One region of the Streptomyces sp. NBC_00090 genome, then DNA from elsewhere that is predicted to be linked to it. Evidence: predicted binding sites of a transcription regulator. Region 1 holds the regulator's gene; the other holds the start of a gene.
What was found. The regulator HrcA, encoded in region 1, represses chaperone genes, less so after heat shock. The targets are predictions, from matches to a motif close to TTNGCACTCNGNNNNNCNGAGTGCNAA.
Positions count from the first base shown of each region.

Region 2: the regulator HrcA is predicted to act here: its motif matches at 13,325-13,351, upstream of groL (chaperonin GroEL).

Region 1 is NZ_CP108224.1:3,060,803-3,075,945, reverse strand. It holds gene OG361_RS13525 (AMP-dependent synthetase/ligase) at 37-1,914, shown strand; gene hemW (radical SAM family heme chaperone HemW) at 1,980-3,212, shown strand; gene OG361_RS13515 (DUF3097 domain-containing protein) at 3,360-4,163, opposite strand; gene OG361_RS13510 (MBL fold metallo-hydrolase) at 4,174-4,902, opposite strand; gene hrcA (heat-inducible transcriptional repressor HrcA) at 5,051-6,070, shown strand; gene dnaJ (molecular chaperone DnaJ) at 6,071-7,207, shown strand; gene OG361_RS13495 (nitronate monooxygenase) at 7,313-8,395, shown strand; gene OG361_RS13490 (16S rRNA (uracil(1498)-N(3))-methyltransferase) at 8,392-9,135, shown strand; gene OG361_RS13485 (DUF1772 domain-containing protein) at 9,189-9,683, opposite strand; gene OG361_RS13480 (hypothetical protein) at 9,795-10,160, opposite strand; gene OG361_RS13475 (ATP-binding protein) at 10,236-11,579, shown strand; gene OG361_RS13470 (tetratricopeptide repeat protein) at 11,576-12,670, shown strand; gene OG361_RS13465 (histidine triad nucleotide-binding protein) at 12,751-13,110, shown strand; gene OG361_RS13460 (ribonuclease Z) at 13,114-14,016, shown strand; gene OG361_RS13455 (adenosine deaminase) at 14,027-15,025, shown strand.
Region 2 is NZ_CP108224.1:5,003,265-5,018,407, reverse strand. It holds gene OG361_RS22470 (hypothetical protein) at 1-201, opposite strand, end outside; gene OG361_RS22465 (MurR/RpiR family transcriptional regulator) at 314-1,231, shown strand; gene murQ (N-acetylmuramic acid 6-phosphate etherase) at 1,320-2,312, shown strand; gene OG361_RS22455 (alpha/beta hydrolase) at 2,576-4,108, opposite strand; gene OG361_RS22450 (aldo/keto reductase) at 4,335-5,267, shown strand; gene OG361_RS22445 (transporter substrate-binding domain-containing protein) at 5,324-6,052, shown strand; gene OG361_RS22440 (FG-GAP-like repeat-containing protein) at 6,144-9,290, opposite strand; gene OG361_RS22435 (class I SAM-dependent methyltransferase) at 9,666-10,430, shown strand; gene OG361_RS22430 (deoxyxylulose-5-phosphate synthase) at 10,515-10,835, shown strand; gene OG361_RS22425 (SRPBCC domain-containing protein) at 10,890-11,360, opposite strand; gene groL (chaperonin GroEL) at 11,530-13,158, opposite strand; gene OG361_RS22415 (cold-shock protein) at 13,634-13,837, opposite strand; gene OG361_RS22410 (MoaD/ThiS family protein) at 14,233-14,511, opposite strand; gene thrC (threonine synthase) at 14,525-15,143, opposite strand, start outside.

The DNA of each region.
Region 1 (15,143 bases):
ACCGCCAGCAGGCACCGCCGCCGCCCGGAGGACGTCGTGAGCGACACACAGACCCTGATCGAGAACCGGCCGCCCTCCGTGGCGACCCTCTTCCTTGAGCGCGTCGAGCTGACTCCCGACGCGGAGGCCTATCGGTACCCGGTGCCCGCCGCCTCGGGCACCGGTCCGGACGACTGGAAGTCGCTCAGTTGGGGGCAGGCCGCCGAGCGGGTCTACGCGATCGCCGCCGGCCTCGTCGACCTCGGCGTGCAGTCCGAGGAGCGGGTCGCGCTCGCCTCCTCCACCCGGGTGGAGTGGGTCCTCGCCGACCTCGGCGTGATGTGCGCCGGTGCCGCGACCACCACCGTCTACCCGCAGACCAACGCCGAGGAGTCGGCGTTCATCCTCTCCGACTCCGAGTCCAGGGTCCTCATCGCCGAGGACGCGGCCCAGCTCGCGAAGGCCGTCGAGCGCCGCGCCGACCTGCCCGACCTCCACCACGTCGTCGTCATCGACGCCACGGGCGTCGAGAGCGACGGCGACTGGGTCCTCTCCCTCGCCGACCTGGAGGCACGCGGTCGCGCGTACCTGGAGAAGCACCCCGAGGCCGTCAAGGAGCGGGTCGCCGCGATCACCTCCACCCAGCTGGCCACCCTCATCTACACCTCGGGCACCACCGGCCGCCCCAAGGGCGTCCGCCTCCCGCACGACAACTGGTCGTACATGGCCAAGGCCATCGCCGCCACCGGTCTCGTCACCAAGGACGACGTCCAGTACCTGTGGCTGCCGCTCGCGCACGTCTTCGGCAAGGTCCTCACCTCCGGCCAGATCGAGGTCGGGCACGTCACCGCCCTCGACGGCCGGGTCGAGAAGATCATCGAGAACCTGCCGGTGGTCCAGCCGACCTACATGGCCGCCGTGCCCCGCATCTTCGAGAAGGTCTACAACGGGGTCGCCGGCAAGGCCCGCGCCGCCGGCGGCGCCAAGTACAAGATCTTCCAGTGGGCGGCAGGCGTCGCCCGCGAGTACGCCAAGGCCACCCAGGACAACTTCCGCCGCACGGGCACCGCCTCCGCGCCCTTCGGCCTCACCGCCAAGCACAAGGTCGCCGACGCCCTCGTCTACAGCAAGATCCGTGAGGCCTTCGGCGGCAACCTGCGCGCCTGCATCTCCGGCTCCGCCGCGCTCGCCCCCGAGATCGGCTACTTCTTCTCCGGCGCGGGCATCCACATCCTGGAGGGCTACGGCCTCACGGAGACCTCCGCCGCCTCCTTCGTCAACCCGGGCGAGGCCTACCGCACCGGCACCGTCGGCAAGCCGCTCCCCGGCACCGAGGTCCGGATCGCCGACGACGGCGAGATCCTGCTCCGCGGCCCGGGCATCATGGAGGGCTACCACGGCCAGCCGGAGAAGACGGCCGAGGTCCTGGAGTCCGACGGCTGGTTCCACACCGGTGACATCGGCGAGCTGTCCGCGGACGGCTACCTCCGGATCACCGACCGCAAGAAGGACCTGATCAAGACGTCCGGCGGCAAGTACATCGCGCCGGCCGAGGTCGAGGGCCAGTTCAAGGCCGTCTGCCCGTTCGTCTCCAACATCCTCGTCCACGGCGCCGACCGGAACTACTGCACCGCGCTGATCGCCCTCGACGAGCCCTCCCTCCTCGGCTGGGCCGCCGAGCACGACCTCGCGGGCAAGTCGTACGCCGAGATCGTCGCCGCCCCGCAGACCGTGAAGCTGATCCAGGGCTACGTGGACCGGCTCAACGAGGGCCTCCAGCGCTGGCAGACGGTCAAGAAGTTCCGCCTGCTGCCGCGCGACCTCGACATCGAGCACGGCGAGCTGACGCCGTCGCTGAAGCTGAAGCGGCCGGTGGTGGAGCGCGAGTACAAGGAGCTCATCGAGGAGATGTACACGGGCTCGCGCGAGTCCTGACCTGCGCGGACCCCGGTTGTCCACAGGCAGACGGTTCACCTCGGGCGGTACGGGACAATGGGCTCATGCCTTCCGTACTGCCCGATGGTGAGTCCGTGCCCGAGACCGGGGCGCTGCCCGCGCACGCCCTGGAAGGGGCGGCCGAGCGGCCCCTCGGGTTCTACCTGCACGTTCCGTACTGCGCGACGCGCTGCGGCTACTGCGACTTCAACACGTACACCGCGAGCGAGCTGCGCGGTGCCGGTGGCGTGCTCGCCTCCCGGGACAACTACGCCGGGCAGGTCACCGAGGAGATCCGGCTCGCCCGCAAGGTGCTCGGCGACGACCCCCGGCCGGTGCGGACGGTGTTCGTCGGCGGCGGTACGCCCACGCTGCTCGACGCCGGGGACCTCGTACGGATGCTGGGGGCCGTCCGGGACGAGTTCGGGCTCGCGGACGACGCCGAGGTGACCACCGAGGCGAATCCGGAGTCGGTCACCCCCGCGTACCTGGCCGAGCTGCGGGAGGGCGGGTTCAACCGGATCTCCTTCGGCATGCAGAGTGCCAAGCAGCACGTCCTGAAGATCCTCGACCGGACCCACACGCCCGGACGCCCCGAGGCGTGCGTCGCCGAGGCGCGGGCGGCCGGGTTCGAGCACGTCAACCTGGACCTGATCTACGGCACACCGGGGGAGACCGACGACGACTGGCGGGCCTCGCTCGACGCGGCGATCGGCGCCGGACCCGACCACGTCAGCGCCTACGCGCTGATCGTCGAGGAGGGCACGCAGCTGGCCCGCCGGATCCGGCGCGGCGAGGTGCCGATGACCGACGACGACGTGCACGCCGACCGGTACCTGATCGCCGACTCCGTCTTCGCCGAGGCAGGGTTCGAGTGGTACGAGGTGTCCAACTGGGCCACCTCGGAGGCCGGGCGCTGCCTCCACAACGAGCTGTACTGGCGCGGGGCCGACTGGTGGGGCGCCGGGCCGGGAGCGCACAGCCACGTGGGCGGGGTGCGGTGGTGGAACGTGAAGCATCCCGGTGCGTACGCGGCGGCTCTCGGCGCCGGGAAGTCGCCCGGCGCCGGGCGGGAGCTCCTCTCGGAGGAGGACCGGCGGGTGGAGCGGATCCTCCTCGAGCTGCGGCTTCGGGAGGGCGTGGAGCTGTCGATCCTCAAGCCGGCGGGGCTTGCCGCCTCACGGAAGGCCCTGGAGGACGGCCTCCTCGACCCCGCGTCGTACGAGGCCGGGCGGGCCGTTCTGACGCTGCGGGGGCGGCTCCTCGCCGACGCGGTCGTGCGGGACCTGGTGGACTGAGTGAGGGTGACGCCCGGCGGCAGCCGTACCCCCGCCGTTGCGGGGAGCGGGACCTGCTCGGCCGTGTGGACGAACTGATCGACGGAGCACCTCCGCGAGTGCGGAGAAGGGGCCGGGCGTCGGTCGGCACAACGGGCCGACCGTAGGTCAGGGCACGGTCACGTGGTCGATCAGCCGCTCGACGGAACCCAGCAGCTCCGGCTCCAGGTCCTTGTACGAGGTGACCCGCGACAGGATGTGCTGCCAGGCCGCGCCCGTGTTCGGCGGCCAGCCCAGGGCCTGGCAGACGCCCGTCTTCCAGTCCTGGCCGCGCGGGACCGTCGGCCAGGCCCTGATGCCCACGGAGGAGGGCTTCACCGCCTCCCAGACGTCGATGTACGGGTGGCCGACCACCAGCACGTCCGGGGAGGTCACCTGCGCGGCGATCCTCGACTCCTTCGAACCCGGGACCAGGTGGTCCACCAGGACGCCAAGCCGGGCGTCCGGGGCCGGGCCGAACTCCGCCACGATCGACGGCAGGTCGTCGATGCCCTCCAGGTACTCCACGACCACGCCCTCGATCCGCAGGTCGTCGCCCCAGACCCGTTCGACGAGCTCGGCGTCGTGCCGGCCCTCCACGTAGATCCGGCCCGCCCGCGCCACGCGCGCCCGCGCGCCCGGTACGGCGACCGAGCCGGAGGCCGTACGGGTGGGGCGTACCGGGGCGGCGGCGGAGGGCCGCACCAGGGTGACCACCCGGCCCTCCAGGAGGAAGCCGCGCGGTTCCATCGGGAAGACCCGGTGCTTGCCGAAGCGGTCCTCCAGGGTCACCGTGCCCGCCTCGCAGCGGATCACGGCCCCGCAGAAGCCCGTGGAGACCTCCTCGACGACGAGGTCGGGGTCCGCCGGGATCTCCGGGACGGGTGCCGACCGCTTCCAGGCGGGTGTCAGGTCCGGGTCGTAGCTGCGCATTCGGGCGACGTTATGACACGTCGAAGCGGCGTGCCAGCTCCTCGCGCTGTGTCCGTACGAACGTGGCGTCCACCACCGCCCCGTGGCCCGGCACGTACAACGCTTCCTCGCCGCCGAGCGACAGCAGCCGGTCCAGCGCGTCCGGCCAGCGGGACGGGATCGCGTCCGGTCCGGCCTGCGGCTCGCCCGACTCCTCCACCAGGTCCCCGCAGAAGACGACCTCGCGCGAGCCGGGGACGAAGAGCGCCAGGTCGTGACCCGTGTGACCGGGGCCGACGTTGGCCAGGAGCACCTGCCGGCCGCCCAGGTCGAGCGTCCACTCGCCGGAGACCACGTGCCGCGGGGCCACCAGCATGTCGACGGCCTCCGCCGCGTCCCGAGCGTCGACTCCTTGGCGTACCGCGTCCGCGCCCAGCGCCTCCCGGTCCCGCTCCCGGCCGAGCAGCTCGTCCACCCCGACCGCGCCGAAGACCTCCGCGCCCGCGAAGGCCGCAGTCCCGAGGACATGGTCGAAATGCGGATGGCTCAGTGCGATGTGCGTCACTCTCCGGCCGCCCGTCAGCGCGGCGATCTGTGCCCGCAGCTCGGCGCCCTCCGCGAGCGTCGAGCCCGTGTCGTACAGCAATACCGCCCGCTCGCCCGTGACCAGGCCCACCGTGGCGTCCCAGCCGGGCAGCCGGCGCCTGCCGGTTCCCTCCGCCAACCGCTCCCAGCCGTACGCTTCCCAATCGATGTCCATGGGGCGACGCTAGCCGCTGGGCTGCCGCCTCCTTGCCAGGAGTGTTGTCCGCCGCCGTACACTGGCCGGGGGATTGCTGGCACTCGGACAGGGTGAGTGCCAAAAGCGGAGCAACCGGAACGACGACGACAGCTGGAGGTGCGCACGAATGCTCAGCGAACGCAGACTCGAGGTGCTGCGCGCCATCGTCCAGGACTACGTCGGGACGGAGGAGCCCGTCGGCTCCAAGGCGCTCACGGAGCGCCACAAACTCGGTGTCTCGCCCGCCACGGTCCGTAACGACATGGCCGTGCTGGAGGAGGAGGGGTACATCGCCCAGCCCCACACCAGCGCCGGCCGCATCCCGACCGACAAGGGCTACCGGCTCTTCGTCGACCGGCTGGCCGGCGTCAAGCCGCTGTCGACGCCCGAGCGGCGGGCCATCCACAACTTCCTCGACGGCGCGGTCGACCTCGACGACGTCGTCGGCCGTACGGTGCGGCTGCTCGCGCAGCTGACCCGTCAGGTCGCCGTCGTCCAGTACCCCTCGCTGACCCGCTCGACCGTCCGTCACGTGGAGCTGCTCGCGCTGGCCCCGGCCCGCCTGATGCTCGTGCTCATCACGGACACCGGCCGCGTCGAGCAGCGGGTCATCGACTGCCCCACGCCCTTCGGCGAGACCTCCCTCGCCGATCTGCGGGCCCGGCTCAACAGCCGGGTCGTCGGCCGCCGGTTCGCCGACGTGCCGCAGCTGGTGCAGGACCTCCCCGAGTCCTTCGAGGAGGTCGAGGACCGCGCCACGGTCTCGACCGTGCTCGCGACCCTCCTCGAAACGCTCGTGGAGGAGCACGAGGAGCGGCTGATGATCGGCGGCACCGCCAATCTCACCCGCTTCGGACACGACTTCCCCCTGATGATCAGGCCCGTCCTGGAAGCCCTCGAGGAGCAGGTCGTGCTCCTCAAGCTGCTCGGCGAGGCCAAGGAATCGGGCATGACCGTACGCATCGGGCACGAGAACGCCCACGAGGGGCTGAGCTCCACGTCCGTCGTCTCGGTCGGCTACGGTTCGGGCGGCGAAGCAGTCGCCAAACTCGGCGTGGTCGGACCGACCCGCATGGACTACCCCGGAACGATGGGAGCGGTACGCGCAGTGGCACGTTACGTCGGACAGATCCTGGCGGAGTCGTAAGTGGCCACGGACTACTACGCCGTACTCGGCGTGCGCCGCGACGCTTCCCAGGACGAGATCAAGAAGGCCTTCCGGAGGCTCGCGCGCGAGCTGCACCCGGACGTCAATCCCGATCCCAAGACGCAGGAACGCTTCAAGGAGATCAACGCCGCCTACGAGGTCCTCTCGGACCCGCAGAAGAAGCAGGTCTACGACCTCGGCGGCGACCCGCTCTCGGCCTCCGGCGGCGGTGGCGCGGGCGGCTTCGGCGCGGGTGGCTTCGGCAACTTCTCCGACATCATGGACGCCTTCTTCGGCACGGCCTCGCAGCGCGGACCGCGCTCGCGGACCCGCCGCGGCCAGGACGCCATGATCCGCCTGGAGATCGACCTCAACGAGGCGGCCTTCGGCACCACCAAGGACATCCAGGTCGACACGGCCGTCGTCTGCACCACCTGTTCGGGTGAGGGTGCCGCGCCCGGCACCTCCGCGCAGACCTGTGACATGTGCCGCGGCCGCGGTGAGGTCTCCCAGGTCACCCGGTCCTTCCTGGGCCAGGTCATGACCTCCCGGCCCTGCCCGCAGTGCCAGGGCTTCGGCACCGTCGTCCCGACCCCGTGCCCCGAGTGCGCGGGCGACGGCCGGGTCCGCTCCCGCCGCACGCTCACCGTCAAGATCCCGGCCGGTGTCGACAACGGCACCCGGATCCAGCTCGCCGGCGAGGGCGAGGTCGGCCCCGGCGGCGGTCCGGCCGGCGACCTGTACGTCGAGATCCACGAGATCCCGCACGACACGTTCCAGCGGCGCGGCGACGACCTGCACTGCACGGTGACGATCCCGATGACGGCGGGCGCGCTCGGCACGAAGGTGCCGCTGCAGACCCTCGACGGCATCGAGGAGATCGACATCCGCCCGGGCACGCAGTCGGGCCAGTCGGTCCCGCTGCACGGCCGCGGCGTCACGCACCTGCGGGGCAACGGCCGGGGCGACCTGATCGTGCACGTCGAGGTGCAGACCCCGGGCAAGCTCGACCCGGAGCAGGAGCGGCTCCTGCGCGAGCTGGCCAAGCTGCGCGGCGAGGAACGGCCCACCGGACAGTTCCAGCCGGGGCAGCAGGGGCTGTTCTCGCGCTTGAAGGATGCGTTCAACGGGCGGTAGAGCCTGGAGCGGAAAAAGGGCGGCACCCCGGCATCGGGGGTGCCGCCCTTTCCGTACCTGACGTACCGATTCGGCCCGGCAGCACGGTCATGAAACGATGCCCGTATGTCCACCACCGCACTGAACGATCTCTCTCGGCATCCGATCGTGCAGGCCCCCATGGCGGGTGGCGGCTCCTGTCCCGAGCTCGTCGGAGCCGTCTGCGAGGCCGGTGCGCTCGGCTTCCTGGCCGGTGGGTACAAGACGGCCGGAGGCCTCTACCAGGAGATCAAACAGGTGCGCGGGCTGACCGCGCGTCCGTTCGGCGTCAACCTCTTCATGCCGCAGAGCGGCCCGCACGCCGATCCCGCCGCCGTCGAGGTCTACCGCCACCAGCTCGCCGGCGAGGCGACCTGGTACGAGACCCCGCTAGGCGAGGACTACGACTGCCGGGACGACGCCTACGACGCCAAGCTGGCCATCCTCCTGGAGGACCCGGTCCGCGTCGTCTCCTTCACCTTCGGGTGTCCGGAGCCCGGGACGCTCGCCGCCTTCGCCCGTGCCGGAACGTTCACGCTCGTCACCGTCACCTCCGCCGAGGAGGCCCTCGCCGCCGAGCGGGCCGGTGCCGACGCCGTCTGCGTCCAGGGCGTCGAGGCGGGCGGGCACCAGGGCACGTACCGCGACGACCCGGAGGACGACGACACCCCGGGGACCGGGCTCCTGGCCCTCGTCACCCAGGTCCGCGAGAGCGTCGGGCTGCCGATCGTCGCCGCCGGCGGGATCATGCGCGGCGCGCAGATCGCCGCGGTCCTCGCCGCCGGGGCCGACGCCGCCCAGCTCGGCACCGCCTTCCTCGGCTGTCCCGAGTCGGGCGCGCACCCGCTGCACAAGCGGGCCCTGACCGACCCGCTCTTCACCCGGACCGCGTTCACCCGGGCGTTCTCCGGGCGTCCGGCGCGCGGGCTCGTCAACCGCTTCATGCGCGAGCACGGGCCGTACGCCCCCGCCGCCTATCCCGAGGTCCACCACCTCACCGCCCCGCTCCGCAAGGCGGCCGCCACCTCCGGCGACGCCCAGGGCATGGCCCTGTGGGCCGGGCAGGGCCACCGGTTGGCCCGCGAACTCCCCGCCGGGCAGCTGGTCGAGGTGCTGGCCGCCGAACTCGACACCGCCCTCTCCGAGCTGGCTCACAGGAGCGCCTCATGACCGCACCCGTCTTCGTCGTCGACGCCGTTCCCGGCCCGGGGAGCTTCCTCCTGGGCGGGCCGGAGGGCCGGCACGCCGTCTCCGTGAAGCGGCTGCGGGAGGGCGAGGAGCTCGTCCTCGCCGACGGCCGGGGCCGCTGGGCCGAGTGCGTCGTGCTGGCGGCCGAGGGCAAGGACCAGCTGACGGTGCGGGTCGACGAGGTCCACGAGGACCCCGAGGAGGAGCCGCGGATCACCGTCGTCCAGGCGCTGCCCAAGGGCGACCGCGGCGAGCTGGCCGTGGAGACCATGACGGAGACCGGCGTGGACGGGATCGTGCCCTGGGCCGCCGCCCGCTGCATCACCCAGTGGAAGGGCGACCGGGGCCTCAAGGCGCTCGCCAAGTGGCGGTCCACCGCGCGCGAGGCGGGCAAGCAGTCGCGCCGCACCCGCTTCCCCGAGGTCGCCGACCTGATGACGACCAAGCAGGTCGCCGCCCTCCTCGCGGGCGCCGACTTCGCCGCGGTCCTGCACGAGGACCGCGACCATCCCAGCGGCGCGCTCGCCACCGCCGAACTCCCTGAGAAGGGCTCGGTCGTGCTGGTCGTCGGCCCCGAGGGCGGTGTCTCCCCGGACGAGCTCGCGGCCTTCGAGGCGGCCGGGGCGAAGCCGTACCGCCTGGGCCGCAGCGTGCTGCGCACCTCCACGGCGGGTACGGCCGCGACGGCCCTGGTCCTGGGACGCACGGGCCGCTGGAGCTAGGGCGTGTGTCGAAAGTCCCGCCTGCCCGGCGGCGCCCGGCACACGTCCTAGCCTCAGTCCCGCGCCCCCGCCCGGTTCCGTACCGTCGTCGCCCGCAGCAGGCAGGCGAATCCCGCCGTCGAGAGGACCGCGCGGACCAGGTTCCACGCGACCCAGGGGCCCTCGAAGGCGGCCCGGGCCGCGGCCGGGTCGCGGGTCGTCGCGAGGGCGTCGTTGAGGGGGACGTTCACCGCCGAGGTGACCAGGAAGACCGCCGCGCAGAGGACGGCCGCGGCGATCGTCCAGGTCCGCGCCCGGGTGGCGCGGTGCTGCCAGGCGGCCACCGCCGCGAGGACCGGTGCGGCGAAGAACGGCGTGAAGAAGACCGGGTTCTGGATCACGTCGTTGATGTTCCGCATCACCTCGACGAAGACCCGGTCGTCGCTGCGCGCGAGCGCCGGCATCACCGAGCAGACGTACGCGAACCACACCCCCGCCAGCAGTCCGGTCGTCACCGTCGCCGCTCCGAGGACCGCCCCGGCACTCTTCCCACCCGTGTTCTGTGTCATGTCCCCATTCAAGTGAGGGGCGGGTCCCAGGACCATGGTCGTGCGTCGCACCGGCATACGCGCACGTCCACCGCCCGTCCACCGCCCCGGCCCTGGTCCGCCGGACACCCCCTATGCGGCGTCCGGGGGTTCCGTCGCCGTCAGGGTGTCGAAGAGCGGCCAGCCGTCCTCGTCCGTCTCCCCGTGAGCGGTGGGGACGAGGCCGCGTGCCAGGGCCTCTTGGAGGAAGCGGCGCACCACGCCCGGCTCGTTGAGGTTGAGCCAACCGCCTCCGGCGGCCACCTCGCCGACGCCCATCGGGAAGCCGGCCACGGCCCGCCCCGGAGCGTTCCGGAAGACCAGCCGGAGCAGCGCGTGGCGGTGCTCCGCGCGGCGCAGGGAGAGCACGGTCCGGCAGTCGGGGTGGCGGTGCCGGACGTTCCAGAGCCACACCGTGCCGCCCACCGTCAGCTCGCGCAGCGCGCCTTCCCGTCTCATCCGCCGCAGTGTACGGACGGGTGTCTGCCGGAACCCGGTGGACGGCCGCACCCGGGTGCTCCTTAGGGTGGCCGCATGGCCGACGAGTCCCCTCTGATCCGCAGTCTGCGCACCGCCGTTGCCGCCGCCCCCGGTGACGTACCCCTGCGCCTCCACTTCGCCGAGCTCCTTCTTGCCGAGGGACGCAACGAGGAGGCCGTCGCGGAGGCGGCCGTCGCCCTCCAGCACGCGCCCGGGGACGCCGACGCCCGCGCGCTGATGGTCCGGGCGATGGGCCTGCCCCCGGCCGCCACACCGGGCTCCACGCCGGAGGCACCCGCGCCCCCTGCTCCCGCGGCGCCCGCGTCCCTCGCTCCCGAGGCACCCGCGCCCCCCGCTCCCGAGGCACCCGCGGCGCCCGCGCCCACGACCGGGGACGCCCCCGCCTTCGACTGGGCCGCCGCCGAGCAGCAGGTCCAGGACCTCGTCGGCCCCCGCTTCCTTGAGGAGCCGCAGGCCGCCGGTGGTGACGGCCCCGCCGGGGACGCCGCCGCCTGGGACGTCGACGCGCCCGGCTCCGTACGCCTCGCCGACGTCGGCGGCATGGACGAGGTCAAGGACCGCCTGGAGGCGGCCTTCCTCGCCCCCATGCGCAACCCCGAACTGCGCAAGCTGTACGGCAAGTCGCTGCGCGGCGGGCTGCTCCTGTACGGGCCGCCCGGCTGCGGCAAGACCTTCATCGCCCGGGCCGTCGCGGGCGAGCTCGGCGCGAGCTTCCTCACCGTCTCCCTCTCCGACGTCCTCGACATGTGGATCGGGGCCTCCGAGAAGAACATCCACGACATCTTCGAGACCGCCCGCCGACAGGCGCCCTGCGTCGTCTTCCTCGACGAGCTCGACGCCCTCGGCGCCAAGCGTTCCCGCACGCACCACAGCGGACTGCGCAACGTCGTCAACCAGCTCCTCACCGAGCTCGACGGCATCGCGAGCGGCGCCGGCAACGAAGGCGTCTTCGTGCTCGCCGCCACCAACGTGCCCTGGGACGTGGACATCGCGCTGCGCCGCCCCGGCCGACTCGACCGCACCCTGCTCGTGCTGCCGCCGGACGCGGCCGCCCGGGAGTCGATCCTCCGCTACCACCTGCGCGAGCGCCCCATCGAGGCCGTCGACCTCGGCAAGCTCGTCAAGGTCACCGAGGACTTCTCCGGCGCCGACCTCGCCCACCTCTGCGAGACGGCCGCCGAGGCCGCGCTCCTCGACTCCGCCCGCAGCGGCTCCGTACGCCTGATCACCACCAAGGACCTCCTCGGCGCGGCCAAGCAGATCAGGCCGTCCACGGAGCCGTGGTTCGCCGCCGCCCGGAACGTCGCCATGTTCGCCAACGAGGGCGGGCTCTACGACGACCTCCTCGCCTACCTGAAGCGGAAGCGCAAGCTGTGACCACTCCGACCGCGCTCCTGCGCGCCGAGGCGCTGTACGACACCGGACGGTACGAGCAGGCCGGCGCCCTCGTCGCCCAGCACCTGGCGACCGATCCCGAGGACGCCGAGGCCCTCGTCCTGCTCGCCCGCTGCCACCACCGGGCCGGCGCGGGACCGGCCGCCCTGGCCGCCGTGGAGCAGGCGCTGCGCGCCGAACCCGAGCTGCTCATGGGCTGGCTGATGCGCGTACAGATCCTGCTGGGACTACGGCGGTTCCCGGAGGCCGAGGCGAGCGCCCGGCACGCCGTCGAGCTCGCCCCGCAGTACTGGGGCAGCCACTACGCGCTCGGCACCGCCCTCGCCGAGTTCGGCGAGCACGCCCGCACCCCGGGCCGGACGGTCGAGGCGTACGAGGCGGCGCGGGCCGCCGTCACCCTCGGCCCCGAGGAGGACGCGGCCCACTTCCTGGTGGGCCTGACCGCCCAGCGGCGGGGCGACCACGCCACCGCGCAGCGGGCGTACGAGGCGGCCCTGCGGCTCAACCCGCAGAGCAGCGAGGCCCACAACAACCTCTCGCTGCTGCGGCTGCGGCGCCGCTGGTTCCGGCGCGGGGCCTGGACGCAGGCCGCCGAGGGCTTCGTCGCCTCCGCCGCGCTCGACCTCGACGACCGCAAGGCCCGCTACAACCTGGAGGCCATGGCCTGGAACACCGCCGCGGGGGCCCGCTGGGTCGCCCTCGTCGGCTTCGTCGCCTCCTTCCTCGCCACCGCCCCGGTCCGCTCCGGCGCCACCGGCGCGGAGGCGGTCGTTCCCTTCGTGATCGGCGCGGCCGTCCTCCTCGGCGCCTGGGGCGGCTGGGTGCTGTGGATGGGCCGCCGGGTCCCGCCCCGGCTGCGCCGCCCGATGCTGCTCGTGGCGCGGGCCTGCCGGCCGGTGATCGCGATGGCGACCGCGGTGGGGCTGCTCGGTCTGTACTCGGTGGTGACGATGGCCCTGTGGTCGTTCGAGTCGGGCGCGGTCGGCGGGCTCGGGACGCCGCTGTTCTGGGCGGTGATCATCACGTACTGGGTGAGCCGTTCGGCCCTGAACCGCCGCGCGCCGAAGGACTGACCGGGGGCGCGGTCATGTCGGTGCCGGCGGATAGCATTCCCGTTGGACCGATCCACATCAGAGGCGAGGAGGCCCGGGCCATGGCCGGAGAGCCGCAGAGCGACTGCCTGTTCTGCAAGATCGCGGAAGGGGAGGTGCCGGCGACGATCGTGCGCGAGACCGAGACGACCCTCGCGTTCCGCGACATCAACCCGCAGGCACCCACCCACGTCCTCGTCATCCCGCGACTCCACTACCCGGACGCCGCCTCCCTGGCGGCTGCCGCGCCGACGGTCGCCGCCGACATACTGCGCGAGGCCGGAGAGATCGCCGCGCAGGAGAAGATCGACGGCCACGGCTTCCGGATCGTCTTCAACACCGGCGCCGGCGCGGGCCAGACCGTCTTCCACGCCCACGCGCACGTGCTGGGCGGCCGCGGCCTCAACTGGCCCCCCGGCTAAGCAGTGTCCGTACGCGAACTGGTCGTCCTCGGGACCGCCAGCCAGGTCCCGACCCGGCACCGCAACCACAACGGCTACCTGCTGCGCTGGGACGGCCAGGGCATCCTCTTCGACCCCGGCGAGGGCACCCAGCGCCAGATGCTGCGCGCCGGGGTCGCGGCGCACGACCTCGACCGGATCTGTGTGACGCACTTCCACGGCGACCACTCGCTCGGCCTGGCCGGGGTGATCCAGCGGATCAACCTCGACCAGGTCCCGCACCCGGTCACCGCCCACTACCCGGCGAGCGGGCAGCACTTCTTCGAGCGGCTGCGGTACGCCACGGCCTACCGCGAGACCGTGAAGCTGACCGAGTCGCCCGTCGCCGCCGACGGGCCGCTCGCCGTCACCGAGGCGTACACCCTCGACGCGTACCGGCTCTCGCACCCCGTCGAGTCGTACGGCTACCGGATCACCGAGCCCGACGGGCGCCGGATCCTGCCCGAGCGGCTCGCCGCGCACGGCATCAAGGGCCCCGACGTGGGCCGGATCCAGCGGGACGGCGTGCTGGACGGCGTGACCCTCGACGAGGTCAGCGAGGTCCGGCGCGGGCAGCGCTTCGCCTTCGTCATGGACACCCGCCTCTGCGACGGGGTGCACGCCCTCGCCGAGGGCGCCGACATGCTCGTCATCGAGTCGACCTTCCTCGACGAGGACGTCCGCCTCGCCACCGACCACGGCCATCTGACGGCCGGCCAGGCCGCCGCGGTGGCGCGGGACGCGGGGGTGCGGCACCTCGTCCTGACCCACTTCTCGCAGCGCTACGGCGACCCGGCCGAGTTCGAGCGGCAGGCGCGGGCGGCCGGGTTCGACGGCGAACTGAGCATTGCCCAGGACCTCATGAGGGTCCCCGTACCGAAGAGATAGAGCACCACCCATGCCCGTACCCAAGGCCGAACTCCACCTCCACATCGAAGGCACCCTCGAACCCGAGCCGGCCTTCGCGCTCGCCGCGCGGAACGGCGTGACCCTGCCGTACGCGGACACCGCCGCCCTGCGCGAGGCGTACCGCTTCAGCGACCTCCAGTCCTTCCTGGACCTCTACTACGGCCTGATGGCGGTCCTGCGCACCGCCGAGGACTTCACGGAGCTCGCCGACGCCTATCTGGAGCGGGCCGCGGCCCAGGGCGTCCGGCACGCCGAGATCTTCTTCGACCCGCAGGCGCACACCGCGCGCGGAGTCCCGATCGGCACGGTGATCGAGGGCCTCGGCGCCTCCCTGGACCGGTCCGAGGAGCGGTACGGGATCTCGACCCGGCTCATCATGTGCTTCCTGCGCGACGAGTCCGCCGAGTCGGCCCTGGCCACCCTGGAGGCCGCGAAGCCGTACCTGGACCGGATCACCGGCGTCGGCCTGGACTCGGCGGAGGTCGGCCACCCGCCCGCGAAGTTCCGCGAGGTGTACGAGGAGGCCGCCCGGCTCGGGCTGCGCCGGGTCGCCCACGCGGGCGAGGAGGGCCCGGCCGACTACGTCCGGGAGGCCCTCGACGTCCTCGGCGTGGAGCGCGTCGACCACGGTCTGCGGTGCATGGAGGACCCGGAGCTCGTCGACCGGCTGGCCCGCGAGCGGGTGCCGCTCACGCTCTGCCCCCTGTCGAACGTCCGGCTCCGCGTCATCGACACCCTCGCCGACCATCCGCTGCCCGCGATGATGGCGGCGGGGCTGCTCGTGACGGTGAACTCCGACGACCCGGCGTACTTCGGGGGCTACGTGGGCGACAACTTCTCCGGGGTACGGGAGGCGCTGGGCCTCACGGAGGACCAGCTCCGGGAGCTCGCCCGGAACTCCTTCCGCGCCTCCTTCCTGGAGGACGACGAGCCCCGCAGGGCGCGGTACCTCGCCGAGGTGGAGGCGTACGCGTTCGACGGGGAGTAGTCGGGGCGGGTGCGGGGCCGCCTGCGGCGGGCTTCTTCCCCACCCCGCCCCTTTCCGTCACCGGGGCTCCGCCCTGGACCCCGCGCCTCAAACGCCGGCGGGGCTGACGTGTCCGCCC
Region 2 (15,143 bases), 1.9 Mb from region 1:
GTCCTGGACGTCCTGGGCGACGAGCCCGGCGACGTATGACATGCCCTCGGGCCACTGCTCGACCCACCAGCGCCGGTGGGTCACCGCGTCCTCCACCATCGACACGACCTCGGCGGCGGCCACCTCCCGGGCCACCAGGTCCGCCAGTACCAGCGCGCGAGCGGCGTGCAGCGCCTGCTCCACGGGGTCGATCTCGTCCATGCACTCATTGTCACCCGGCGCCGGGCAGGGGCGAAGGTCCCGGCCGTTTCCGGGACCGATCCGGGACCGACGGGGTCTTGTCGGCCCACCCGGCCGAAAGTATCTTTCAGATGTGACCAATGACGTGAAGGAAAGTTTCACTGGCGACGCGCCCCCCGCCCCCGCCGCCCTCGCGGCCAAGGTGCGGACCCTCGCGCCCTCCATGACCCGTTCGATGCAGCGGGTCGCCGAAGCCGTCGCCGGAGACCCGGCCGGCTGCGCCGCCCTCACGGTCACCGGCCTCGCCGAGCTCACCGGCACCAGCGAGGCGACCGTCGTCCGCACCGCCCGGCTCCTCGGCTACCCCGGCTACCGCGACCTGCGCCTCGCCCTCGCCGGGCTCGCCGCCCAGCAGCAGTCCGGCCGCGCGCCCGCCGTCACCGCCGACATCGCCGTCGACGACCCGATCGCCGACGTCGTCGCCAAGCTCGCCTACGACGAGCAGCAGACCCTGGCCGACACCGCCGCCGGACTCGACACCGTCCAGCTCGGCGCCGCCGTCGCCGCCCTGGCCACCGCCCGCCGCATCGACATCTACGGCGTCGGCGCCTCCGGTCTCGTCGCCCAGGACCTCGGCCAGAAGCTGCTCCGCATCGGCCTGATCGCGCACGCCCACAGCGACCCGCACCTCGCCGTCACCAACGCCGTACAGCTCCGCTCCGGCGACGTCGCCATCGCCATCACCCACTCCGGCTCCACCGGCGACGTCATCGAGCCGCTGCGGGTCGCCTTCGACCACGGCGCCACCACGGTCGCGATCACCGGCCGCCCGGACGGCCCGGTCACGCAGTACGCCGACCACATACTGACCACCTCCACCGCGCGCGAGAGCGAACTGCGCCCCGCGGCCATGTCGTCCCGCACCAGCCAACTGCTGGTCGTGGACTGCCTGTTCACCTGCGTCACGCAGCGCACGTACGAGACGGCGGCCCCTGCCCTCGCCGCCTCGTACGAAGCCCTCGCCCACCGCCACTCGCCCCGGACCCGCTGACCCCGGGCCCCGACGGAACCCGCCCGCCGAGCGTCACACGTCGACCGCCAACGACGCCGACGACGTCCACGCACCGAAAGAGCCGCACATGTCCACTTCCGCCACCTCCGGCACGTCCGCCACCTCCGGCACGTCCGCCACGTCGGCGGCCTCCGCCACGTACTCCGAGCTCCGCGCCCAGCTGGCCACCCTCACCACCGAGGCGTTCCGTCCCGAGCTCGCCGAGATCGACCGGCTCCCGACCCTGGAGATCGCCCGGACCATGAACGGCGAGGACCAGACCGTCCCCGCCGCCGTCGCCCGGCAGCTGCCCGCCATCGCCGCCGCGATCGACGCCACCGCCGAGCGCATGGCCCGCGGCGGCCGGCTGATCTACCTGGGCGCCGGCACCGCCGGCCGGCTCGGCGTCCTCGACGCCAGCGAGTGCCCGCCCACCTTCAACACCGACCCCTCCCAGGTCGTCGGGCTGATCGCGGGCGGCCCCTCGGCCATGGTCAAGGCCGTCGAAGGCGCCGAGGACTCCAAGGAGCTCGCGGTGGAGGACCTCACCGCGCTCGGGCTCACCGCCGACGACACCGTGGTCGGCGTCTCCGCCTCCGGCCGCACCCCGTACGCCGTCGGCGCCGTCGAGCACGCCCGCGCGCACGGCGCGCTGACCATCGGGCTCTCCTGCAACGCGGACAGCGCGCTCGCCGCCGCCGCCGAGCACGGCATCGAGGTCGTCCCCGGCCCCGAGCTCCTCACCGGCTCCACCCGGCTCAAGGCCGGCACCGCCCAGAAGCTCGTCCTCAACATGATCTCGACGATCACGATGATCCGCCTCGGCAAGACCTACGGGAACCTGATGGTCGACGTCCGCGCCTCCAACGAGAAGCTCCAGGCCCGCTCGCGGCGGATCGTCGCCCTGGCCACCGGCGCGCCGGACGAGCAGATCGAGTCCGCCCTCGCGGCCGCCGACGGCGAGGTGAAGAACGCGATCCTCATGATCCTCGCCGACGTCGACGCCCCCACGGCCGCCCGCCGGCTCACCGTCTCCCAGGGTCACCTGCGTGCGGCGCTGCACGCGACGACCACCACCTGACCCGGCGCGACCCGACCGCCGCCGGGATCTCCCCCACCCCCGCACAGCAAGGCCGTACCAGATCGTCCTCGGCCCCGGCACGGTCGCCCGGGTGACCCCCGAGATCGAGGCCCCGGTGGCGGCGGGCGGCGCCACCCCGACGCCGCAGACCCCGACCTCCGAGCCGGAACCGGCGAAGGTCTGACATCGGACAGCACTACCCCACGGCGGTACGGAAGGACCCGGGCGGCGACAGCCACCCGGGCCCTCCCCCCTTCCCCCCGTCACCGGCAGAGGACGTCCTCCGACGGCCGCACGCCCTCGGTCAGGTAGCGGGTCACAGCCGCGTCCCCGCACGCGTTCCCGTTGCCCAGGTAGACCCCGTGCCCGCCGTGGTCGACCGAGACGAGCCGCGCCCGGTCACCGAGCGCCGCCCGCATCCGCAGCCCCTTGGAGTGCGGGGTCGACGGGTCCCGCAGGTTCTGGATCATCAGGATGTTCGACGGCCCCCGGTCGGTGATGCGGACCGGCTTCTCCACGGCCCCGCCCTTCCAGAAGGAGCAGGGCGTGATGTTCGCCGGCATCCCCGCCGTCAGCGGGTACCGCACCCGGTCGGCCGCGACGGCCCGCTCGTACGCCGGCACGGACGCGGGCCAGTCCACGTCGTTGCAGATCACGCCCACGGTGACGGCCGCCGCGTCGTCCGGCATCGCGCCGGCCAGCTCGCGCGGCAGGACCGGCTCACCCTCCGGGTCGAGCGCCTCCGTCACCAGCTGCGCGAAGGCCGGGAAGAACCCGTCGGAGTAGAGAGCGAGCTGGAACGCCTGGAGCAGCATGGACCCCGTCAGCGGGGGCCCGGGCGTCATGGGCGCCCCCGGCGCTCCGGGCACCACCGAGGCGTGCGGCTCCCGGTCGAGCCGGGCCGCCAGATCCATGAGCACTCCCCGTACGTCCTCGGGCCGCTCCGCGAGCCGCAGCCCCTCGTCGGCGCGGTCCGGGTGCGCCGCCCAGGCCGCGAAGTCCGGGAGCCGGTCCTCGGCGCCCCGCGCCATGCCCTCCAGCCAGCCCCGGGCCACCCGCTTCGGGTCCGGGTCGTTGCTGCTGTCCAGGACCCAGCGGTCGGTCCGGTGCGGGTACTTCTCCGCGTACGCGGCCGCCACGTACGTCCCGTACGACACGCTCCACGCCGACAGCTTCCGCTCGCCGAGCGCCTGCCGCAGCCGCTCCAGGTCCCGCACCTGGTTGGCCGTCGTCAGACCGCGCAGCATCGCACCGCCGTTGCGGGCACAGGCCTCCGCGACCCGCTTCGACCGGGCCACGTTCTCCTCGATCCCGCCGTCCGCACCGGGCCAGGACCGCAGCGTCATCATCCACCGGTCGTCCTCGGCGAGCCCGCACCGCGCCTTGTCGGAGCCGCCGATCCCCCGCGGGTCGAAGGCCACGAGGTCGTACGCCCCGTCCATCTCCTCCGCCAGGGCGGCACCCTTCTGCGCCAGCCGCTGGACCCCGGAGCTGCCGGGCCCGCCCGGAATCACCATCAGGGTCCCGCGGCGCGCCTCGGGCCGCGTGCTGGGCAGCCGGGAGACGGCCAGCCGGATCTGCTCCCCGTCGGGGTCGGCGTAGTCCAGGGGTACGGAGAGCGTGGCGCACCGCTGCCCGGGCAGCGGCCGCACGGTCGGGGCGCAGTCGCCCCACGTCAGCCCGGTCGCGGCCTCGGCGGCAGCGGCGGTGGCACCGCCTCCGGTGAGGGCGGCCCCCGCGACGGCGGCGGCGGAGAGGGCGAGGAGGAGGGCCTTGCGACCGCGGTTCGTTGTCATGCGCACAGCCTCGCGGAACGGCCCCGCGGCCCCCATCCGGCAGACCGGCGGGTCCGGGGTGGGGCCAACCCCCGGGCGTTCGGGTCCGGTTGACCCGAGGCATGAGCGCGCACGAGGCATACGGGGCCGGCCCACCCGGACTCGGGTTCCAGGACGGCGAAGGCCGCCCGACGGCGGGACGGTAACCCGCTGGCGCCGATGCCGCCGCCAGGAGATCATCCCCGCCATGACCACCACCACCAGCTCGACCACCACGCCCCACGCCTCCGCCTCCGGCACCTGGACCCTCGGCGGTGAACTCACCGTCAACCGGGTCGGGTTCGGTGCCATGCGACTGCCCCAGCGCGGCGCGGCCCTCGTCGAGAACGCCGTACCCAGGGACCGCGACAGCGCGATCGCCGTCCTGCGCAGGGCCGTCGAGCTCGGGGTGAACCACATCGACACGGCGGCCTTCTACTTCTCGCCGCTCCGCTCCGCGAACGAGCTGATCAACAGCGCCCTGGGCGGCCCGTACCCCGACGACCTCGTCATCACCACCAAGGTCGGCCCCGGCCGCGACCCCTCCGGCGCCTGGAGCGAGCACGCCCGCACCCCCGCCGCGCTGCGCGCGCAGGTCGAGGAGAACCTGCGTCAGCTCGGCCGCGACCACCTCGACGTCGTCAACCTCCGTGTCCTCGGCACGGATTCGATCGCCGAACGCTTCGGCGCCCTCGCCGAGCTCCGCGAGGCCGGCCTCATCCGCCACCTCGGCCTCTCCAACATCACCCCGGCCCACCTCGCCGAGGCCCGGGCCATCGCCCCCGTCGTCTGCGTGCAGAACATGTACGGGATCGGGGTCCGCCCCGAGTACGAGGACTTCGTCCGGCTCTGCGGGGAGCAGGGCGTCGCCTTCGTCCCCTTCTACGCGATCGCCGCCGCCGGCCGCGAGACCGGCGCGACCGCCCCCGAGAGCCCCGAGGTCCTCGCCGTCGCGGAGGCCCACGGCGCGAGCGCCGCCCAGGTCCGTATCGCCTGGACCCTCCACCAGGGCCCCCACCTGCTCGCCATCCCCGGCACCGGCGACCCCGCCCACCTCGCCGCCAACGTCGACGCGGGCGCCCTCCGCCTCACCCCCGAGGACCTGACCCTCCTGAACGACCTGCACCGGACCACCACCTGAGGCATCGTTTCCCCGGCGATTCGGACCGCGGCCCCGCCCTCCTGGACTCCCCACCCATGACGACCACGCCTGACCACCCCGCGCACATCGCCGCCGACCTGGCCCCCACCGGCACCCTGCGCGCCTCCGTCAACCTCGGGAACCCCGTCCTCGCCCAGGGCACCCCCGACGCCCCCACCGGGATCACGGTGGACCTGGCACGGGAGCTGGGGGCGCGCCTCGGTCTGCCCGTCGAGCTGCTCTGCTTCGACGCGGCGCGGAAGTCGTTCGAGGCGATGGCGGACGGGCGGGCCGACCTCTGCTTCCTGGCCGTCGATCCGGCGCGCGAGAAGGAGGTCGCGTTCACGGCTCCGTACGCCGTCATCGAGGGCGTGTACGCGGTGCCGCGCGCTTCGGCCCTCACCACCGTCGAGGAGGTGGACGCCCCCGGCGTCCGGATCGGCGTCAAGCAGGGCTCGGCGTACGACCTGTTCCTCTCCCGCTCCCTCGCGCACGCGACCGTCGTGCGCGGCGAGGAGGGCGTCGACGTCTTCCGCGCCGAGGGCCTGGAGGCGGGCGCGGGAATCCGGCAGCCGATGGCCGCGTACGCCGCCGCGCACCCGGACGCCGTACGGCTGATCGAGGGGCGGTTCATGGAGATCCGGCAGGCGGTCGGGACGACCGTCGACCGCCTCCCGGAGACCGTCGCGTTCCTCCGCGACACGGTCGAGGAGCTGAAGGCGAACGGCTTCGTCGCGGACGCGCTGCGACGCGCGGGCCAGGACCCGGCGCTGCTGGCGCCGTAGCGCGGAACGGCCTCCGGGAACGCGAAGGGCCCGGCCGTGCGGCCGGGCCCTCGGAGCGGATCGCTCAGGAATCAGGGATCAGGAGTGACGGTCAGTACAGGCCCTTGAAGCCGTTCCAGCCGCCGGAGCCGATCAGCACGCGGGGGGCGTAGAGGCCGGTGCCGGTGCCCTTGTAGCCGTAGAGCCTGCCCGCCGTGTCACGGGCGAGGAGGTCCGCGCGCCCGTCACCGGACAGGTCGCCGACGCCGACCAGGGAGGAGTAACCGCCCCATCCGCCGCCGACCTTGACGCGGGCCGTCACGCCGCCGGTGGCCGTGCCGTAGTAGCGCCACAGCACGCCCGAGGCGTCGACGCCGAGCAGGTCGCCGCGGCCGTCGCCGTTGAGGTCACCCGCGCCGACGATCTTCTTGTACAGCTTCCAGTTCGTGCCGATCCGGACCCGGGCCTTGACCCGGTGGTCCGCCGTGCCCGCGTAGAAGTAGACGTCACCACTGGACGCCTCGCGGGCGATCAGGTCGGCGTACCCGTCGCCGTTGACGTCGCCGGAGGACGTCAGGACGTCGTACGGGCTCCAGCCGGCGCCGACGAGCGTGTACGGGGAGGAGGCGGAAAGCACCTTGTCGCAGCCGGGCCGGTAGGCCCGCAGCTGGTCCCCTACGCGTGCGTACACGTCGGCGCAGCGGTCGCCGTTCAGGTCGCCCGTGGGGACGAACACCGAGGTCGTCGGGAACTTCGCGCCCGTGCCGGCGATCTTCGCCGAGACCGTGCCCGTACCGGTCCCCCGGTACATCGAGACCAGGCCGGCCGTGTCCATCACCAGCAGGTCGCCGAAGCCGTCGCTCCCGGCGAGGTCACGCCGGACGGCGGCCGCACCGGACACCGGGACGGTCCCGGTCACCGACAGGTCGGCACCCTGTCCGTCCACGGCCTTCGCGGTCAGCGTCCAGGTGTACGCGCCGTTGGCGACGAACCGCCCCGCGGCGTCCTTCCCGTCCCACGAGGGGGCGACGAGGCCCCGGGCCTCACCCCCGGTCAGCGTCCGGACGACCTTGCCGGTCGCCTTGTGCTTGAGCGAGAGGGACCAGGAGGCGGCGGGCTTGGAGAGCCACCAGCGGGGCTTCCAGGAGGCGGACATGAGGTTGGCCGCGGGGGTGTCGGAGTCGATGGCGGTCAGCCGGCTGGTGACGCCACCGAGGCCGACGACGCGGACCGCCTCCCAGGGGTCGATGAACGCGACGCCACCGCCGAAGCGGTCGACCGTCCACCCCTGACCGTCGTAGTCGAGCCGGTCGTACGCGAGCCCGCCGACCAGTCGCTCCTCCGCCTCACCGGAACGGACGTCCTCCACGTAGAGCGAGTCGGTCATCCCGCTGGCGGGGAAGGCGAGGAAGCCGTCGCCGAGACGCGGCGTGCTGGAGCGGGGGATCCGGGACCAGACCGGAGTCTTCGTCTCGCGGTCGTACACCAGCACCGCGCCCGGGTCCGAGGCACACCGCCGGTAGATCCACTTGCCGACGACCTCGAGTCCGGTGAACGGGCAGCTCGTCCCGAGATCGGCGGTCTCGACGGTCGCGCCCGTGCGCACGTCGACCGCGGAGAGCGTGCCGCCCGTCGCGGCCGCCGTCCACAGCCGTCCGCCCCACAGCGCCTGCTGAAGGTTGGTGGACTCCCTGAGCACCGCGCCCGTCTCGATGTCCGCGACCATCGAACGCGTCACGGAGCCCGCTTCGGCGCGGAAGTGCACGTAGCGGCCGGAGACCCCGACGAGACGTCCCAGGTCGAGCGGAGCCGTGTACCGGATCAGGACGCTGCGCGTGCCGCCTCCCGTACCCGGTGTGGTCGTGTGCACCGTGACGGCGCAGTCCGAGCAGGCCGGCTGACCGCCGGAGGCCGGACGGTTCACCTGCTCCAGGGTGATCAGACGGCCGTCGCCCGTCTCCGCCCACCAGCGTCCGGATCCGAAAAGGGAGGACGCAATGAGCGACGGGCAGTTCACGGCGGCAGCGAGGGAGGCACAGTTCCACGCGGGCGTCGCCGCATGCGTGCCGGTCAGGGACAGGCTGTACCCCTGGAGCTTCGGCTCGCTCCCCTCGGTCTCGCTCTCCGTCACGACCCTGCCGTGGGACAGCGTGAGGCCGGCCCGCGTGGGCAGCTGATCGGCGGCCACGGACACCTGCGTGGTGACCGGCGCGCCGTCGGCGCCCGGGGAGACCCGCCGCACGCCCCACGGGCTGGAGGCGGTGTCGCCGAACACGTACAGCGCACCGTCCGGGCCGGTCGCGAACGACGCCCCGGCCAGGACGGTGACGCCGAGGTCACGCGGTGTCCCGCCCGCGACCGGCGCGACGCGCAGCTGCGCGAGGCCGTAGTCGTAGCCGTCATCGGACGGGGGGAGCCCGTCGCGGCTGACGATCCAGTCACCGACGACGGCGAGCAGACCGTCCGCGGCGGACCCGTCCTCCGACAGCCGCACGGTCCGGCCGGGAGCGCCGAGGTCCGTACGGGAGAGGACGAACGCCTGGTCCGTGTCCGGCTCGCCGTACAGGACGATCCGGTCGGCACTGAGAGCGGCGGCGCGCGCCGCCGGGGCGAACGGCAGCGCGGGCAGCGGGGTGACGGTGCCGGTGGCGAAGTCGAGGAGCACGGTGACCGGGGCCTCGCCGACGAGGTAGCTGAGGACCGCGCCCGTCTCGTCCTGAGCGAGGACCGACGGCTCCGAGGCGGCACCGGTCAGAAAGACCTCCCGGTCGGCCGGGGCGTCCTCGCCGTAGCCGAGGAAGTGCAGGGTGACGCCCCCGTCCCCGGGCTCGGACCGCACCAGGTGGCCGCCGCTGACGAGGGGCAGCCACGTGGTGCCGAGGTCCGCGGTCCGGGAGGAGGTGACACCGGTCGTGAAGTCATGGACGACGGCCTCCTCGGTGTAGGGGTCGACGCAGACGAACACGTCGCCGAAGGAGAACGGCTCATCCGCGTCACAGCCCGGCGCGTGGGCGATCCGCCCGTCGCTCAGGCTCTGCCAGCGGGCGTGCCCGCCGTAGGACAGCTGGACACCGGCACCGGCTCCCAGAACGGCCGCCGCGGGCGGTGTCCTGTCGGGCAGCGCATCGATCGTCACCTCGTACGGCGCGTCGGACGCGGCCGGGGCCGCGAGTGCGGGTGCGGGTGCTGTGGTGGCCGTCAGGCCGGTGATGCCAAGGGCCGCGCTCAGCGCGAGCGCGACGGCTCTTCGGACGGACAAGTACGTGTGTCCCCTCGTACGGGCGTGAAGCGTGAAAGCGGGAGCGACACGGGAGGGTGGCACGACGGGCAGGCAGGACAGGGCGGAGTGGACCGCGCGGACCTGGGGCCGGCGGGACCCCCCCTGTCGGCAGCCGGATCGTACATTCACGCGATTCGACTGCGCCAGAAACATCTGTCGGCGGGGCCCGGGAAGGCCTCTTCCCGGGCCTGGGAGCGGGCTCGGACGGGCCCACGCACGGGGCCCGCCCCCCGGCGCCCGCACCCCCGCCCGTGGGCCGCCCAGGGCCCGTACAGCCACTCCGCACACCACCTTTGACCTGGGCTTTTACCTCTCTTCCCCCTACCCTGGAGATCGACTCGGAGGGGGATCCCGATGGACCTGAACAACCGTGACATCCGTACCGTCGACGACGTGCTGCGCCTGCTCGACGGGCTGTTCGCGCCCGGCGCCGACCGGTGGACGGAGGGCGGAGCCGACTGGTGGGACGGGTTCTACGCCGACCGCGACAAGCCGGTGCCGTTCTTCGTCGCGAAGCCGGACGAGAACCTGGTGTCGTACGTCGAGCGGGGACTGCTCCCGGCCGGCGGCGGGCGGGCCCTCGACCTCGGCTGCGGGCCCGGGCGGAACGCCCTGTACCTCGCGTCGCTCGGCTACGAGGTGGACGCCGTCGACCTCTCCGCCACCGCGATCGGCTGGGCGCAGGAGCGGGCCGCCGAGGCCTCCGCAAAGGGCGCGCGGGACGTGCGGTTCGTGTGCGGCGACGCCTTCGCCGGCGCCCTGGACACCGCGCTCGACGGCGGCCCGTACGACCTCGTCTACGACTCCGGCTGCTTCCACCACCTGCCCCCGCACCGCCGCGTCAGCTACCTCGCCCTCCTGGACCGCGCCCTCGCGCCCGGCGGGCACTTCGCGCTCACCGCGTTCGCGGCCGGGGAGGGCGGCATGGGCTCGGAGCTGCCGGACGCCGACTTCTACCGGCAGGGCAGGCTGGACGGCGGACTCGCCTACACCGACGGCGAGTTGCGCGCGCTCTTCGCCGACCTGACGGAGATCGACCTCCGCCGGATGCGCGACGAGCCCGCCGGATCGCCGAGCTTCGGCGAACCCTTCCTCTGGACGGCCCTCTTCCGCCGCTGAGCCGCCGGGGGGCGGGCATGGCTCGGAACCGGGGGCGCCGGAAACCCCGTGGAGCCCCCGCCCCCGCGCCCCTACCCTGGCCCCATGGGCCATGCCAAGACCTCGTACGTCTGCCTGCCGTGCCGGGCCTCGTACAAGCAGCCGTACGACCGTGACCGTGAGCGGCGCTGCCCGCGCTGCGCGCGCACGCTCATCCACGTGGGATCGGCCTTCGCACCGCCCCGCCGCCGGGACACCTCGGCCTGGCGGGTGCTCTCGACCCTCCTCCACGCGGGCGTCCGCTTCCACAAGAGCTGCTGCGGCGGGCCGGGTTACCGGCCCCGGACCCTCTCCGAGCTGAAGGCGGACACGGCCGACGCCCGCGCCCGCGGCCTGGCGTTCCACAAGTATTCGGGCACCACCTGAGGCCCACCTGACACCCACCCGACACCCGCCTGAGCCCCGCCCGCGGCCCCGTCCTCACATCGACCGCAGATGCTCCGCCAGCCGGTCGTACTGCTCCCGCACCCCCGTCTCCATGCCCGCCGCCAGCGCCTGGTCCCTGATCTCGTTCGAGGGCCAGAGCGAGGTGCTGGTCAGGGCCGTGCCGCCGTCGGGGGTCGCGTCGAAGGTGAGGGTGACCCGGACCGGGTCGGCGTCCGGCATCTGCTCGAAGACCTCCGTGTAGTCGAGCCGTTCGGCCGGGACGACCTCCTCGTACGTACCGGAGAAGACGATCTCCTGGCCGCCCGGGGCGGTCTGGCCCCAGCGCCAGGCGCCGCCCACCCGCAGGTCGATGTCGACGACCGTCGTGGTCAGCCCCCAGACCCCGTACCACTCACGCACGTGCTCGGGGCGCGTCCACGCCGCCCAGAGCATGCCCGGCGGGGCGTCGAAGGTCCGGGTGATGACCAGCTCGCGATCGGCCGGCGTCGTCAGCAGCGTGACCATGGTCCGTTCCCTTCACGAAGGGCCCATTCCAGGATCGCCCCGCCTCTCCCCCACGTCACCTCCGGCGGAGACGCCCGAGGGCGGCACCCCCCTGATGGGGAGTGCCGCCCTCGGTCTGCTCTTCGCGTTCGGCTTGCGCGTTCAGCGATGAACCACCGATCCCGGAGGATCAGAAGTCCATGTCACCGCCCGGCATGCCGCCGCCGGCCGGCGCGGACGCCTTCTCCGGCTTGTCGGCGATGACGGCCTCGGTGGTGAGGAACAGCGCGGCGATCGACGCGGCGTTCTGCAGCGCGGAGCGCGTGACCTTCGCCGGGTCGATGATGCCCTCGGCGATGAGGTCGACGTACTCGTTGGTCGCGGCGTTGAGGCCGTGGCCGACGGGCAGGTTGCGGACCTTCTCCGCCACGACGCCGCCCTCGAGGCCGGCGTTGACCGCGATCTGCTTCAGCGGGGCCTCGAGGGCCAGCTTCACGATGTTCGCGCCCGTGGCCTCGTCGCCCGACAGGTCGGCCTCGAGCTTCTCGAAGACCGAGGAGGCCTGGAGCAGAGCCACGCCGCCACCGGCGACGATGCCCTCCTCGACGGCCGCCTTCGCGTTGCGAACGGCGTCCTCGATGCGGTGCTTGCGCTCCTTGAGCTCGACCTCGGTCGCGGCACCGGCCTTGATGACCGCAACACCGCCGGCGAGCTTCGCCAGGCGCTCCTGCAGCTTCTCGCGGTCGTAGTCGCTGTCCGAGTTCTCGATCTCGGCGCGGATCTGGTTCACGCGACCGGCGACCTGCTCGCTGTCACCGGCACCGTCGACGATGGTGGTCTCGTCCTTGGTGATGACGACCTTGCGGGCGCGGCCCAGCAGGTCGAGGCCCGCGTTCTCCAGCTTGAGGCCGACCTCCTCGGAGATGACCGTGCCGCCGGTGAGGATGGCGATGTCGTTCAGCATGGCCTTGCGACGGTCGCCGAAGCCCGGAGCCTTGACCGCGACGGACTTGAAGGTGCCGCGGATCTTGTTGACGACCAGGGTCGACAGGGCCTCGCCCTCGACGTCCTCGGCGATGATCAGCAGCGGCTTGCCCGACTGCATGACCTTCTCCAGGAGCGGGAGCAGGTCCTTCACGGAGGAGATCTTGGAGTTGACGATCAGGAGGTACGGGTCGTCGAGCGACGACTCCATGCGCTCCATGTCGGTGGCGAAGTACGCCGAGATGTAGCCCTTGTCGAAGCGCATACCCTCGGTGAGCTCCAGCTCCAGACCGAAGGTCTGGGACTCCTCGACGGTGATGACGCCTTCCTTGCCGACCTTGTCCATCGCCTCGGCGATGAGCTCGCCGATCTGGGTGTCGGCGGCGGAGATGGAGGCCGTGGAAGCGATCTGCTCCTTGGTCTCGACATCCTTCGCCTGCTCGAGCAGGGCGCCGGAGACGGCCTCGACGGCCTTCTCGATACCGCGCTTGAGGGCCATCGGGTTGGCACCGGCGGCGACGTTGCGGAGGCCCTCGCGGACGAGCGCCTGGGCGAGGACGGTGGCGGTGGTCGTACCGTCGCCGGCGACGTCGTCCGTCTTCTTGGCGACTTCCTTGACCAGCTCGGCGCCGATCTTCTCGTACGGGTCCTCGAGCTCGATCTCCTTGGCGATGGAGACACCATCGTTGGTGATCGTGGGGGCGCCCCACTTCTTCTCGAGGACGACGTTGCGACCCTTGGGGCCGAGGGTGACCTTGACGGCGTCAGCGAGCTGGTTCATGCCGCGCTCGAGACCGCGCCGGGCCTCCTCGTCGAACGCGATGATCTTGGCCATGTGAAGTGGTCCTCCCGGACATGGGGTGGATAACGCTCCAGGACCGCGCCGACGCCCGCGACGGACGGCCTCCGATACTCCGCGTGGTTCCTTGCCCCACCCGGCCGGCGGCCTCGTCTGCCCGATCCTCGTAGCACTCTCACCTTCCGAGTGCTAACGCCAATGATTAGCACTCGCCCTAGGAGAGTGCAAGCGACTCTCGACGATCGGGACGTACCAAGAGAGGTCGTCGGGGCGCGGCGGGAGGGGTCATGGGGACGTGGAGGGAGGGGACATGGGGGCGTGACGGGAGGGAGCATGGGGGCGCGGCGGGAGCGGTCACGGGGGCGTGGCGGGAGTAGTCATGGGGGCGCGGCGGGAGTAGTCATGGGGGCGCGGCGCGGCGGCAGTGGTCCGGGAACACGCGAGGGGCCCGCTTCCCCTCAGGGATGCGGGCCCCTCGACGGCGTTGCGTCGGTGGCCGATCGCGCCGCGCTCAGACGGCGAGCTTGACCATGTCCGCCTGCGGACCCTTCTGGCCCTGCGAAATCTCGAACTCGACCCGCTGCCCCTCTTCGAGGCTGCGGTAGCCATCCATCTGGATCGCGCTGTAGTGGACGAAAACATCCGCACCACCGTCGACCGCGATGAAGCCGTAGCCCTTCTCCGCGTTGAACCACTTGACGGTGCCCTGAGCCATGCCTAACTCCCCTATTACTGGCCCTTGCGCGGGACCGCACTTCGCGGACCCGGGTCAGACCCTGCGCCGGAACGCGTCGACCGCCGCTGAATGTATCTGCCCAACTGCCCTCTGCAACAGGTCATTCGAGCGAGAATTCTGGGCACGGCAGAAAGGGGAATTAGGGGGAATCCCTTGAATTACGGGGCAAGTCGGGCCCGGCAAAACGCGCAGATCGTACACAACGCGCACGCACTTTGGCTGCTTCCTGACGCGCAGGGGCGCATTCTCATATGCGCCCGGCATGAGCAGCGGAGGGGACTTCCCCAACTCTACCCCGCTCAACCATACAGAATTGCCCCTTCCGCTTTATGGCGCGGAAGGGGCAATTCAAGAAAGACGGGACAGACAACGACTCAGCAGCCGCCTGCGACCGCCGGGATGATCGAGACGCCCGCGCCGGCCGGGGTGGCCGTCTCCAGACCCTGCTCAAAGCGCACGTCGTCGTCGTTCACGTAGACGTTGACGAAGCGGCGCAGCTTGCCCTGGTCGTCCAGGACGCGGGCGGCGATACCCGTGTGGTTCTTCTCCAGGTCCGCGATGACCTCGGCGAGGGTCGCGCCCTCGGCCTGGACCTCGGACCGACCGCCCGTGTAGGTGCGGAGGATGGTGGGGATGCGGACGTTCACGGCCATGTCTTCGTACCTCTCAGAGGGCCAGGCCCGCGTCGCGGAACGCGTCCAGGCTCGGGCGGATGGTGGCGGTCGCCTGCGAGCTCTCGGCCACGGCGTCCAGGGTCTTGAGGCCGTCGCCGGTGTTCAGCACGACGGTGGTGAGGTTCGGGTCGATCAGACCCGCCTCGACGAGCTTCTTCGTGACGCCGACGGTCACGCCGCCCGCGGTCTCGGCGAAGATGCCCTCGGTCTGGGCGAGCAGCTTGATCGCGTCCACGACCTGCTCGTCGTTCACGTCCTCCACGGCGCCGCCGGTGCGGCGGGCGATGTCGAGGACGTACGGGCCGTCGGCCGGGTTGCCGATGGCGAGCGACTTGGCGATCGTGTTCGGCTTCTGCGGGCGGACCACGTCGTGGCCGGCCTTGAAGGCGGCGGAGACGGGGGAGCAGCCCTCGGCCTGCGCGCCGAAGATCTTGTACGGCTTGTCCTCGACGAGGCCCAGCTTGATGAGCTCCTGCAGACCCTTGTCGATCTTGGTGAGCTGCGAGCCGGAGGCGATCGGGATGACGAGCTGGTCGGGGATGACCCAGCCGAGCTGCTCGCAGATCTCGTACGCGAGCGTCTTGGAGCCCTCGCCGTAGTACGGGCGGAGG